4 regions of the Pseudoduganella sp. genome follow, and region 4 is predicted to be linked to each of the others. Evidence: predicted binding sites of a transcription regulator. Region 4 holds the regulator's gene; each other region holds the start of a gene.
What was found. Region 4 encodes sigma-54, which starts transcription at its own class of promoters, with help from an activator protein. Its sites were predicted from a motif close to TGGCANGNAANCTGCTTT; they were not measured.
Positions count from the first base shown of each region.

Region 1: ACE3TQ_RS23800 (CmpA/NrtA family ABC transporter substrate-binding protein) is a predicted target of sigma-54. The motif match lies at 1,929-1,946, and genes of this name have one in related genera.
Region 2: pepA (flocculation-associated PEP-CTERM protein PepA) is a predicted target of sigma-54. The motif match lies at 997-1,014, and genes of this name have one in related genera.
Region 3: ACE3TQ_RS16255 (TldD/PmbA family protein) is a predicted target of sigma-54. The motif match lies at 2,208-2,225, and genes of this name have one in related genera.

Region 1 is NZ_JAYSCO010000073.1:13,697-17,053, forward strand. Features, by position in the region: gene ACE3TQ_RS23790 (LysR family transcriptional regulator) at 70-969, shown strand; gene ACE3TQ_RS23795 (LysR family transcriptional regulator) at 951-1,859, shown strand; gene ACE3TQ_RS23800 (CmpA/NrtA family ABC transporter substrate-binding protein) at 1,994-3,196, shown strand; gene ntrB (nitrate ABC transporter permease) at 3,206-3,357, shown strand, end outside.
Region 2 is NZ_JAYSCO010000027.1:14,933-18,289, forward strand. Features, by position in the region: gene ACE3TQ_RS14220 (sensor histidine kinase) at 1-890, shown strand, start outside; gene pepA (flocculation-associated PEP-CTERM protein PepA) at 1,077-1,892, shown strand; gene ACE3TQ_RS14230 (N-acetyltransferase) at 2,081-2,848, shown strand; gene ACE3TQ_RS14235 (ThiF family adenylyltransferase) at 2,835-3,357, shown strand, end outside.
Region 3 is NZ_JAYSCO010000034.1:15,832-19,188, reverse strand. Features, by position in the region: gene ACE3TQ_RS16260 (TldD/PmbA family protein) at 1-503, opposite strand, end outside; gene ACE3TQ_RS16255 (TldD/PmbA family protein) at 520-2,154, opposite strand; gene ACE3TQ_RS16250 (class I SAM-dependent methyltransferase) at 2,502-3,317, shown strand; gene ACE3TQ_RS16245 (substrate-binding periplasmic protein) at 3,327-3,357, shown strand, end outside.
Region 4 is NZ_JAYSCO010000009.1:24,276-27,632, reverse strand. Features, by position in the region: gene lptA (lipopolysaccharide transport periplasmic protein LptA) at 1-375, shown strand, start outside; gene lptB (LPS export ABC transporter ATP-binding protein) at 378-1,133, shown strand; gene ACE3TQ_RS06405 (RNA polymerase factor sigma-54) at 1,143-2,630, shown strand; gene hpf (ribosome hibernation-promoting factor, HPF/YfiA family) at 2,698-3,057, shown strand; gene ACE3TQ_RS06395 (enoyl-CoA hydratase/isomerase family protein) at 3,134-3,357, shown strand, end outside.

The DNA.
Region 1 (3,357 bases), on a different contig from region 4:
ATTAGGCCCCGCAATGCTGCTACACTAGCCATGGGAAAGGTGATTGATTTTCAACTGGTGGTTGTAAATATGGATAAGGCGCGCGTCATCACACTGTTTATCGGCGTGGTCCATGCCGGCAGCTTCAGCCAGGCGGCGGTGGAGGCCGGCCTGTCGGCACAGGCGGTCAGCAAGGCGATCCGCCAGCTGGAGGATTACCTGGGCGTGCGCCTGTTCCACCGCACCACGCGCAGCCTGAGCCTGACCGACGAGGGGCAACGCCTGTTCGAACTGGCCAACCCCGGCCTGCGCCTGCTGGACGAGGCGCTCGACCATGTGCGGAACAGCCGCGAGGCGGTGGACGGCATGATCCGCATCGCGGCGCCGACCTCGATCGGCACGGTGATGCTGGCGCCCTTGCTGCGCGAGTTCCAGGAGCTGTATCCCAGCGCCCATTTCGACCTGCTGCTGGACGACCATTTCACCGACTTGATCGAAGCGAAGATCGATGTCGGCTTCCGCGCCGGCAATCCGCCCGAGCGCAACCTGGTGGCGCGCCAGCTGGGGCGCATTCCGCTCTACATCTGCGCCGCGCCCAGCTACATCGCGCGGCATGGCGCGCCGCGCACGGTGGAGGAGCTGCAGCAGCACCGCTGCACCGGCTTCCGCCAGCCGAACACGGGCCGCGTGGTGCCGTGGGAGCTGAAAGGGCAGGGCGGCACCATCTACCGCGACGTGCCCTGCGTGGCCACCTTCAACACCACGGAAGGCGAGGTGGAGGCGGTGCGCGCCGGCCTGGGCATCGGCCAGCTGGCGCTGTACATGGTGGAGCGCGACCTGGCCGAGGGCCGGCTGGTGCACCTGCTGCCGACCCACGTTACCGCCAACGCCGCCGTGTACATGTACTATCCACAGCGCAGCCGCATGCCGATGCGCGTGCGGCACTTTATCGACTTCATGGTGAAACGCCAATGGACCGCCTTTACCTGATGACTGTTTACGTGGCCGTGGCCGAGGAGCAGGGCTTCGCGGCCGGGGCGCGCCGGCTGGGCATGTCGCCGCCCGCTGTCACGCGCGCCATCGCCGCGCTGGAAGAGCGGCTGGGCGTGAAGCTGCTGGACCGCACCACGCGCCACGTGCGCGTGACCGAGGCCGGCCAGCGCTACCTGGACGACGCGCGCCGCATCATCGCCGAAGTCGACGAGGCGGACGACGCGGTGGCCGGCATCAACGCCGCGCCGCGCGGCCATCTGACCGTGACGGCGCCGGTGCTGTTCGGCCGCCTGTACGTGGTGCCCGGCATCGTGGACTACCTGCAGCGCTACCCGGCGATGGATATCTCCACCGTGTTCGTGGACCGCGTGACCAACCTGCTGGAGGAAGGCATCGACGTCGGCGTGCGCATCGGCGAGCTGCCCGATTCGAGCATGCGCGCGGTCCCGGTGGGGCAGGTGCGGCGCATGATCGTGGCCGCGCCGTCCTACGTGGCCAAGCACGGCGCGCCGCGCGTGCCGCAGGAGCTGGAACAGCACACCATCGTCGCCTCGTCCGGTTCCAGCGTGCCGCCGGACTGGCGCTTCCAGCATGGCGGCAGCACGCAGTCCCTGCGCGTCAAGCCGCGCCTGGGCGTGAACAACAACGATTCGGCGATCGAGGCGGTGCGCGCCGGCTTCGGCATCGCGCGCCTGCTGTCCTACCAGGCTGCCAGCCTGCTGGAATCGGGCGAGCTGGTGGAGGTGCTGCAGGACTATGCCACACCCTTTGTACCCATCCACATCATCCACCGCGAGAGCCGCCATGGCTCGACCCGCATCCGCAGCTTCGTCGACCTGATGGCCGAGCGCCTGCGCACCGATCCGAGGCTTCATCCGGTGCGCTGACGGCGCCAATTTGGTGCAGCGCACAAGCGCGGTGCCGCTTTTCCATTGGTTTTGCCCATGCCAGCGGGGTGGCACGGCGCTTGCAATATCCCTCTTATTTACTGACGGGGATAGCCATGGATCACACGTTCAGCATGACACGCCGGCGCCTTCTCGCCGCCGGCGCAGCCACGGCATTGTCCACGCACGCCTGGGCGGCGGGTTCCGACAAACCGGAGAAGGAAGAGGTCAAAGTCGGCTTCATCCCGCTCACCGATTGCGCATCCGTGGTGATGGCGTCGGTGCTCGGCTTCGACAAGAAATACGGCATCAGGATCGTCCTGAGCAAGGAAGCATCATGGCCTTCCGTGCGCGACAAGCTGGTGAACGGCGAGCTCGATGCAGCCCATGTGCTGTATGGCCTGGTGTACGGCGTGCACCTGGGCGCGGGCGGGCCGAAGAAGGATATGGCGGTGTTGATGAACCTGAACCATAACGGCCAGGCCATCACGCTGTCGAAGAAGGTCGCGGACAAGGGCGCGGTCGACGGCGCATCGCTGGCGAAGCTGATGCGCGGCGAGCCGCGCGAGTACACCTTCGCCCAGACTTTCCCGACCGGCACCCACGCCATGTGGCTGTATTACTGGCTGGCGGCGCACGGCATCAACCCCATGCAGGACGCGAAGATGATCACCGTGCCGCCGCCGCAGATGGTGGCGAATATGCGCATCGGGAATATGGACGGCTTTTGCGTGGGCGAGCCGTGGAACCACCGCGCCATTGTGGACGGCATCGGCATCACCGCCACCACCACGCAGGACATCTGGCGCGACCATCCGGAGAAAGTGCTGGGCACCAGCGCGGAATGGGTGAAGAAATACCCCAACACGGCGCGCGCGCTGGTGGCGGCGGTGCTGGAGGCGGGGCGCTGGATCGACGCCTCGCTGTCGAACAAGGTGAAGATGGCGGAGACCATCGCCGACAAGTCGTACGTGAACACCTCGGTCGACGTGATCAACCAGCGCATCCTGGGCCGCTACCAGAATGGCCTGGGCAAGACCTGGGACGATCCGCATTGCATGAAGTTCTTCAACGACGGCGCGGTGAATTTCCCCTACCTGAGCGACGGCATGTGGTTCCTGACGCAGCAGAAGCGCTGGGGCTTGCTGAAGGCGGAGCCGGACTACCTGGCGGTCGCCACGCAGGTGAACCAGGTGGCGCTCTTCAAGGATGCGGCGGCGATGGCCAAGGTAAGCGTGCCGAAGTCGCCGCTGCGCAGCGTGAAGATGGTCGATGGCACGGTGTGGGATGGCAAGGATCCCAAGGCCTACGCAGCGTCTTTCAAGATCAGGGCGTAAGGAGAACGTATGAGCATAGTCTATGAAGCAGCCGGCGCGCACGATGCGGCGCGGGCCAGGACGGTGGACGCGCTGGCGGAAGTAGGCGTGGGGCGCGCCGCTGCAGGAGCGCCGGCAGCACGGGCCGCGGACAGCGGCGCGCCTTCGCGCCGCGCGCGGCT
Region 2 (3,357 bases), on a different contig from region 4:
GCCTGCTGGTCGGCCTGGTGGCCTGGTACCTGGCCGGACGCGCCATGCGCCCGATCGAACACCTGACCGGCGTCATGGAACGCATCCGCGCCAGCGATATGCGGCAGCGCGTCTCGGCCGCCGACGAGGCGCTGGAGTTCGAACGCCTGGTGACCGTGTTCAACGACATGCTGGACCGGCTGGAGCGCAGCTTCCTGCAGGCGGTGCGTTTTTCCGGCGACGCGGCGCACGAGCTGCGCACGCCGGTCGCCATCCTGCAAGGCGAACTGGAGCGCGCATTCGAGCGCGCCGCCGACAACCCGGAACTGGAACAGGCCCTGGCCGACATGCTGGACGAGGTACGGCGCCTGGACAGCATCGTGCGCAAGCTGCTGATGCTGTCGCGCGCCGACGCCGGCCAGCTGCAGATCCCGATGCAGCCGCTCGACCTGGTGCCGATGCTGCGCGAACTGGCCGACGACCTGGACATGATGGCGCCGGAGCGCCCGCTGCAGCTGCAGCTGCCGCCGCACATGCCGGCCCGCGGCGACGCCGACCTGCTGCGCCAGGTGCTGCAGAACCTGGTCAGCAATGCCGTCAAGTACGGCGTGCCGGACGGCTGGATCGCAATCCAGGCGCGGCGCGCGCCCAATGGCTGGCAGATCGACGTGGCCAACCAGTCGGCCGGCATCGCCTTCGAACACCGCGAGCGCCTGTTCGACCGCTTCTACCGCGCCGACGAGGCGCACAACCGGCGCGTGGCCGGCGTCGGCCTGGGCCTGGCGCTGGCACGCGAAATCGCACGCGCCCATGGCGGCGAACTGCGCCTTGCGGAATGCTTGCCAACCCAGGTCAGCTTCAGCCTCGTGTTGCCTGCAGAAATTATCGATAAACAATCTGCAAGTATTTGATTTCATTGGGAAAACGTCGGAAATTTTTACAGCAATATAAAAGTTACTCAAATATCAATTTGTAAGTAAATAATAAGTGCTTGTATTTATTCGGGGCCCTGATTTTTGGCATGGCGCTTGCTTAGTCAGGACTGGCAAACGTTGGCACAGCCAAGAACTCAACCAGAACCTGAATGGAGAACGAGCATGAAGAAACAACTTTGCGGATTGCTGGCAGGCGCCCTGGCCCTGCTAGGCGCAACCCAGGCATCCGCGGCCCCGATCTTTACGGTGGACCCGACCACCATCGCCGGCACGGGCGCGATCTTTAACGCGGACGCCATCAACGGCTTTTCCTCCACCCGTATCCGCCACGACGTGGGCGACCCGGCCAATGTGTACAAGGCCAACGGCTATGCCTTCTTCAACGGCTTCGCGCTGGACAGCGCACCGGTGCCGGGCGGCACCTCGCGCGTGAACGTCGATTACGGCCTGTACGCCGTGTTCAGCCAGCAGTTCACCTGTACCGGTCCGCTGGGCCCGGGCGTGAATTGCACGGTGTCGAACTTCAGCTTCGAAATGTGGGCTGACCCGGGCAACGACAACAGCTACGGCCAGTCGACCGTGGCGCTGGATCCGGTGGTCGGCCTGAACGGCGTGCAGTACAAGCTGGCCAGCTCCAACGTCCTGAACGCCGGCATCGGCGGTCTGGATGCGCTGGGCGGCGCGTTCCAGAACCTGAACTTCGGCTGGACCCTGTACGACGATCCCGTCAACCCGGACGGCTACGACTTCTTCACCGATCCACGTCCGTTCTACAACGCCGCCTTCACCGCGTTCAACAACACGTCGCAAGGCATTATTTGCGATACCGTCGGTTGCGTCGACGCCGAGGTGGTGGCGATCAACTCCGAGACCGGTATCCTGGACTTCAACGGCAACGCCATTCCGGAGCCAGGCAGCATCGCCCTGCTCGGCCTGGGCCTGATGTTGCTGGGCACGCAGCGCCTGCGCCGCCGCTAAGCAGGCCTTTCCGATAGGTCCCCGCCAGCGGCGGGGACCTGTCTATTGGTGCAGCGAAATTCGCTTGCCCACATGAGCCCGCCGTGCCACTATCGTTTTTTAGCGCTGCGCGTTTGACGCACTTCCTGGCTTTCAACATGCTATGTTTGGAAAGGGCCAACGCCTGGCGCTCGTTGGAGGAGTTCGCCATGCAAAGCAGCCAAGACGCCCCATCCACCATCGCGCCGGAGACGGCCGAAGACGCCGCCACGCCGCACACGGTGAGCGAAGGCGATCCCCTGCTCGCGCAATTGCCCGACCAGGTCACGCAGGAGCTGAACTTCGGAATCAGAATGGTCGACACGCCCGACGGGCGCAACCAGGCCAGCATGCTGATCCACCGCATGTACAGCTGGCGCGGCTTCAGCGGCAACCACGCGCTGAAACCGGTGGCCAACCGCGTCACGCTGATGGCCAGCCAGAAAGGCGAAGCGGTTGGCACCCTGAGCGTGGGCCTCGATTGCCCGGAAGGCCTGCTGGCCGACGAACTGTTCAAGCCGGAACTGGACGCGGTGCGCGCGCAAGGCGGCCGCATCTGCGAAATCATCAAGTTCGCCTTCGACATGGCCGGCACCAGCAAGCAGTACCAGGCCGCCCTGTTCCACCTGGCCGTGATCACCGCGCGCGACCTGCACAAATGCACCCATATGTTCATTGAAGTGCAGCCGCGCCACCGCGCCTTCTTCGACAACGCGCTCGGCTTCAAGCAGCTGGGCGAGGCCAAGATGAACCCGCGCGTCAGCGTGCAAGGCATCCTGATGTGCGTGGAGCTGGCGTATATGACCGAGCAGATCCAGCGCTACGGCGGCAAGGGCAATCTGCCCGGCGTGCGCTCGTTCTACCCGCATTTCTTCTCGCCGCGTGAGGAAATTGGAATCGTCAACAGAATGCTCAACCTCCCCAATGGCAAGTCGTGACCAGGCTCCGCCGCAGTTCCAGTACGAGGAAGCGTTCTCGCGCAACCTCGGCTGGGTGACGCCGGACGAACAGCAAGCCCTGCGCGGCAAGCGCATCGCCATCGCCGGCATGGGCGGCGTGGGCGGCGTGCATTTGCTGACCTTGGCGCGCCTGGGGGTCGGCGCCTTCCACGTCGCCGATTTCGATTGCTACGACATTCCCAACCTGAACCGCCAGGCGGCCGCCTTCATGTCCACCATGGGCCTGCCCAAGGTGTCGGTGGCGGCGCGCATGGCGCGCGACATCAATCCCGAAGTCGACATCCGCGAGTTTGGCGACGGCGTCAACGCCGGCAACGTGGCCGACTTCCTGCAAGGCGTCGATGTGTATGTGGACGGCCTGGACTTCTATGCCTTCGAAGCGCGCCAGCTGGTATATGGCCACTGCGCCGCGCGCGGCATTCCGGCCACCATGGCGGCGCCGCTTGGCATGGGCGCCTCCTGCCTGAATTTCCTGCCCGGGAAAATGA
Region 3 (3,357 bases), on a different contig from region 4:
TGCGCCTGGTGGCCGAACACGCCGCGCGAGTTGGCCACGGTCTCGAACGAAGACTGGTCGGTGAAGAAGCCGGCAGCCACCAGGCCCTTCTTCTTGCACGCCTCGATGCTGTAGGCGGCCACCTGCGCCCGGTAATCCGGGTCGATGGCGTCGGTCGATTTGCTGAAGGTGCTGGAAGCCTTGAACGCCTGCTTGTCCGGCGTCGGCATGAACTCCGGATTCTCCGGCGCCAGCTTGGCCAGTTCCTCCGCGCGCTGCACAGCCTTGGCCAGCGACTTGTCGTCGAACTCGTTGATGACCGACGTGCCCTGCTTCTTGCCGAAAGCGACCGACACCGTGAGCTGGGTGTTTTCCACCAGCCCGGCCGTCGATACCGCATTGCGCGCATAGCGGATGTTGCCGGTGCGGGCGCCGTTGATGGTGACGATGCATTCGTCGGCTTTGCTCAGCGACATGACCTTGTCGGTGATGCGCTTGGTCTCTTCCTGGTTCAGGATTTTCATAGTCTATCCTCCAGGATCAGCCGATTTTGCGGGCGGTGTTGATCACGTTGATGCCGTTGAAACGGGTGGTCGAGGACCCGTGCGACACCGCGCTCACCTGCATCGGCTGGCCTTTGCCGTCGAAGAAGGAACCGCCCATGCGCCAATCGCGCTCGTCGCACATGGAATGGCAGGCGTTCCAGAACTCCTGGGTGTTGGACTGGTAGGCCACATCTTCCAGCATCTGGCCGATCTTGCCGTCCTTGATCTCGTAGAACAGCTGGCCGCCGAACTGGAAGTTGTAGCGCTGCTGGTCGATCGAGAAGGAACCGGCGCCCACGATGTAGATGCCCTTCTTCACGTCCTTCACCAGCTCGTCCGGTGTCAGCTTCTTCTTGCCCGCTTTCAGGGACACGTTCGGCATGCGCTGGAACTGCACATTGCTCCAGGAATCGGCGTAGGAGCAGCCGTGCGACTCTTTCTCGCCGATGACTGCCGCCTGGTCGCGCGTGGCCTGGTAGTTGACCAGGATGCCGTCCTTGATGATGTCCCACTTCTTGCACTTGACGCCTTCGTCGTCGTAGCCGACCGCGCCCAGCGAGCCCGGGATCACCTTGTCCGCCTCGATGTTGACCAGGTCGGAGCCGTATTTGAATTTCTTCGACTGCTGCTTGTCCAGGGTGGCGAAGGAAGTGCCGGCGAAATTGGCCTCGTAGCCCAGCACGCGATCCAGTTCGGTCGGGTGGCCCACCGATTCGTGGATGGTCAGCCACATATGCTCCGGCGACAGCACCAGGTCGTACTTGCCCGGCTCCACCGACTTGGCGGACAGCTTTTCCTTGGCCTGGCGGCCGGCCGCCTTGGCGTCCTCGATCAGGTCATACGAACGGTTATACAGGGTGGCCACGCCGCCCGCCGCCTTGACTTTGTCTTCCTTGCGGCCGTCCAGGTATTCATAGCCCATGCCGACCGGGGTGCCCAGGTCCGAGCGCGCGCGGAACTTGCCGGTCGACTTGTCGACGGCGGTCGCGAAGAACGGCACCCACAGGCGGTGCAGGTCCTGGTCGATATAGGAACCGTCGGTGGAAGCGAAATACTTCTGCTGGTTCACCTGGAACAGCAAGGACTGGATGAAGGAAGCGCCCGATTCCAGCGCGCCCTTGTTGGCGGTGATCAGCAGGTCCGCCTTCTCCTTGATCGGCACGGTGCGCCAATCCTTCTTGATCGGGGTGGCCCAGGACACCTCGCCCACGCCCGGGGTAGGCGCCAGCTGCACGCCGGCCGCCTGCAGCTTGGCATTGGCCTTGGCGATGGCGACCGCCTGGCGCGCCGCGCCGGCCACGCCATCCGGCGACATATCGCTGGTTGCGGCAAAGCCGTAGGCGCCGTTCGCGATCACGCGCACGCCCACGCCTGCGGACTCGGTATTGGTGACGTTTTCGATGTTCAGGTCACGGGTCGTGATGAACTGGTTCAGGTAGCGCCCGATGCGCACGTCGCAGTAGCTGGCGCCGGCCTGGGTGGCCGCGGTCAGCGCGGTATCCGCCAGCATCTTCTTGAACTTCACTTCCACGGGCTTGATCAGCTCGTCGGCCGCGATGGCGCGGCCAAAAGGCATCATCATGGCGGCCATTGCCCCGCCGCTCAGATTGAGGAATGCACGTCGTTCCATAGTCTCTCCAGGGTTATCGTTTTTACCTAAGACAGCTTGCAGGAGTCCAATCGTACGCAATTTTTATGCCATTGTGTAAAGCTTGTACAAAGCAGAAACAATTGCAAAAAAATGGGGATGAAAAATGGGGACGTACCCCATTTAAAGGAGATTCATCTTTAAATGGGGTACGTCCCCATTTTTCATCCCCATTTTTTCCGCCCCCATTTTTTTCCGGCAACTGTCCGCCTAGTGTCCGCTCACCGTCCGCGCGGACACTTGACCGGGCGGCCAGCTTGCCCGATCATCAAGTCCCCGGGCGACCGGACTTGCCGCGTCGCCCGTCCAACGAAAAAGGAGACTCCTGCATGAAACAGTACGTCCTGGCCGGCTTGCTGGCCGTTGGCTTCACCAGTTTTTCCGGCGCTGCCCTGGCCGACCCGGCCCTGAAAGCGGCCATCGCCAGCCCGACCCGCAATGCGGACAACGTCAAGCGCGACCAGTACCGCCACCCTTATGAAACGCTGACCTTCTTCGGCATCAAGCCGAACATGACCGTGGTCGAGCTGTCGCCGGGCGGCGGCTGGTACACCGAGATCCTGGCCCCCTACCTGCGCGACCAGGGCAAGCTGATCACCGCCGGCGCCACCCCGGATTCGGCCAGCGAAAACGTGCGCAAGGGCGCCGCCCGCTTCCAGGAATTCCTGGCCAAGCAGCCGGGCCGCGACAAGGTGGTGCTGGGTGCCTTTGAGCCGGGCAACGGCGTGTACAACTTCGCGCCGAAAGGCAGCGCGGACATGGTGGTCACTTTCCGCAATATCCATAACTGGATCGGCACCGGCGACGAGAACATGAAGAAGCTGATGGCCAGCATCTATGACAGCCTGAAGCCGGGCGGCATCTTCGGCGTGGAAGAGCACCGCCTGCCGGCCGCCATGACGCAGGACGCCAAAGCCAGCAGCGGCTACATGCACGAAGCCTATGTGATCAAGATGGCCGAGCAGGCCGGCTTCAAGCTGGTGGCCAAGTCGGAAGTCAACGCCAACCCGAAAGACACCGCCAACCATGAAAACGGCGTGTGGGCGCTGCCGCCAACCTTCACCAACAAGGACAAGGACCGCGCCAAATACGCCGCCATCGGCGAGAGCGACCGCATGACCCTGAAGTTCGTCAAGCCGCAGTAAGTGCTGAAAATGCTGCAACGCGCTGCCGCCGGCCTGCTGC
Region 4 (3,357 bases):
TTCGTCAAGCAGACGCCGGAAGGCTACAAGCACGTCACCCTGTTCGGCGAAGGCAAGAAAGCCACTTTCCGCCAGAAGCGCGACGGCGCCGGCGACCTGTGGGTGGAAGGCGATGCTGAACGCATCGAGTACGACGAGCAGGCCGAGATGGTGAAGATGTTCAGCAAGGCCTCGATCCGCCGCATTGAAGGCGGCAAGCAGAACGACGAAGTGCAGGGCGAATTCATCTCCTACGACAGCCGCAAGGAGTTCTTCAGCGTGCGCAACAGCGCCACCGGCGAAAGCAAGCCGGGCGGCGGCCGCGGCACCATGGTGATCCAGCCTTCGCGCACCGAACCTCCGGCAACCCCGCCTGCAACGCAAGAGAAAAAATAAGCATGGAAGCGAATACCTGCGCCAGCACGCTGGTCGTGCGCGGCCTCCAGAAATCCTACGGCAAGCGCCAGGTGGTGCACGACGTGTCGCTGCAAGTCGATTGCGGCGAAGTGGTCGGCCTGCTGGGCCCGAACGGTGCCGGCAAGACCACCTCCTTCTATATGATCGTGGGCCTGGTGGCGTCCGACGCCGGCACCATCGACATTGGCGGCACCGACGTTTCCAGCCTGCCGATCCACAAGCGCGCCACCCTGGGCATTTCCTACCTGCCGCAGGAAGCATCGGTGTTCCGCAAGCTGACGGTGGAGGAGAACATCCGCGCCGTGCTGGAAATCCAGCAGGTCGACGGCAAGCCATTGAGCAAGGCCGACATCGACCAGCGCCTGGAAGCCCTGCTGGCTGACTTGCAGATTGAAAAGCTGCGCGAAAACCAGGCCCTGTCGCTCTCGGGCGGCGAGCGGCGCCGGGTGGAGATCGCGCGTGCCCTGGCCACCAACCCGCGCTTCGTGCTGCTGGACGAACCGTTTGCCGGCGTCGACCCGATCGCCGTGATCGAAATCCAACGTATCGTACGTTTCCTGAAGGAGCGCAATATCGGTGTCCTGATCACCGACCATAATGTGCGTGAGACCCTTGGTATTTGCGACCGCGCCTACATCATTAACCAGGGCGCCGTGCTGGCCTCGGGCCGACCGGACGATATCATCGCCAACGAATCCGTGCGCCGGGTCTACCTCGGCGAACACTTCCGCATGTAAGCGAAGGCCATGAAACAGACACTGCAACTGCGAACCTCGCAACACCTGGCGCTGACGCCGCAGCTGCAGCAGTCGATCCGCCTGTTGCAGCTATCGACGCTGGAGCTGCACCAGGAACTGGAGCAGCTGCTCAGCGACAACCCGATGCTGGAGCGCCTGGACGATCCGCTCGACCACTCGGTGCGCCTGCTGGCCGATGGCGCCATCAGCCAGGGCGCCGGCAACGATGCCGTGGCCACGCCGGAGGCCCCGGCCCCGGATGGCGCGGATGGCCCCGCCGCCGCCGCCGAAGGCGATGCATACGAAGCCGGCGACGGCGACAGCATCGGCAACGGCAGCGACGACACCGACTGGAGCGCCAGCGCCGGCAGCAAGTCGGCCGACGACGAAGACAGCCGCCCGCAGCTGGAAGCTTCCGGCTGCACCCTGCGCGAACACCTGCTGGAACAGATGCGCGTCACCGTGCAGGAGCCGCGCGACCGCGCCCTGATGGAGATGGTGATCGACGCGCTGGACGAAAACGGCTACCTGGAAGAGCCGCTGGAAGAAATCCTCGAGCGCCTGCCGCCCGAGCTGGAAATCGAACTGGACGACCTGCGCTGCACCCTGGTGCTGCTGCAAAGCTTCGACCCGCCCGGCGTGGGCGCGCGCAATGCGTCCGAGTGCCTGGCGCTGCAAATCAAGCGCATGCCCGGCGTGCCGCTGGTGACGCGCCGCATGGCCCTGACCATTGTCGAAAAGCACCTGGCCTGGTTCGCGCAGCGCGAGTTCACCAAGCTGAAGAAAGCGCTCGACTGCGACGATGAAGACTTGCGCGAGGCGCAGGCCGTGATCCGCCAGTGCAACCCGCACCCGGGCGCCGAGTTCGACTGCGGCGAATCGGACTATGTGGTGCCGGACGTGATCGTGAAGAAGGGCCGCGGCGGCTGGGTGGTATCCCTGAACAACGACGTGGTGCCGCGCCTGCGCGTGAACGCGCTGTACGCCAACCTGCTCAAGCAGGGCAAGAGCGAATCGCAGATGAACGGCCAGCTGCAGGAAGCCAAGTGGCTGATCAAAAATATGCGCCAGCGCTTCGACACCATCCTGCGCGTGGCGGAAGCGATAGTAGAACGACAAAAGAATTTTTTCAGCCACGGCGCGGTGGCGATGCGCCCCCTTGTGTTGCGTGAAATAGCTGATACACTGGGACTACACGAGAGCACTATTTCCCGTGTTACAACTCAAAAATATATGCTCACCCCGCATGGCATGTTTGAGTTGAAATATTTCTTTGGCAGCCACGTCGCGACCGAAGCCGGGGGTGAGGCTTCCTCGACTGCGATACGGGCGCTGATTGTGCAATTGACAGGAGCAGAAGACCCTAAAAATCCTTTATCCGACAGTAAGATTGCGGACATGCTGGGAGAACAAGGCATGGTGATTGCGCGACGGACTGTTGCCAAATATCGAGAAGCGTTGAAAATCCCTCCGGTAAGCCTCCGCAAATCTTTGTAGTGCATGGGTTCCTCTGTGCGCCATGGCGTGCACGAACTCGAGAGCGACATCATCTTTAGGAGTGTGTATGAATCTCACCATCAGTGGACATCATGTCGAAGTGACCCCAGCCATCCGCGAATACGTGCAGAACAAGCTGGAACGAGTCAAGCGCCATTTCGATCAAGTAATCGATATTGCTGTCATCCTGACTGTAGATAACCTCACCGAGAAAGAGAAACGCCAGAAAGCGGAAATCAACCTGCGCATGTCTGGCAAAACTGTATACGTCGAAAGCCTGTCGCAAGACCTCTACGCCGCCATCGACACCCTGATCGATAAACTGGATCGCCAGGTCATGAAGTACAAAGACCGTGTGCAGAACCATAACCATGCGGCCATTAAGCACTTCCCGGACACGTACGAAGCACCACCCACCGCCATGTAAAGGACTGGCCGTGTAAGCACACCAAAGGGCGCAATTGGCGCCCTTTTTTGCGCCCGTCGTGCGTTAAAATATTTGCATGAGCGAATACGTCCACACCCAGATCACGAACGGCACCGGCTTCATCACGCTGGACCGACCCAAAGCCCTCAACTCGCTGTCCCTCGACATGGTGCGCGCGATGACGCAGGCCCTGCTGGCCTGGCGCGACGATCCCGCCGTGGCGGCCGTGGTGGTGCGCAGCAGCAGCGAACGCGCGCTGTGCGCCGGCGGCGACATCCGCTTCTTCCACGACGTGGGCCG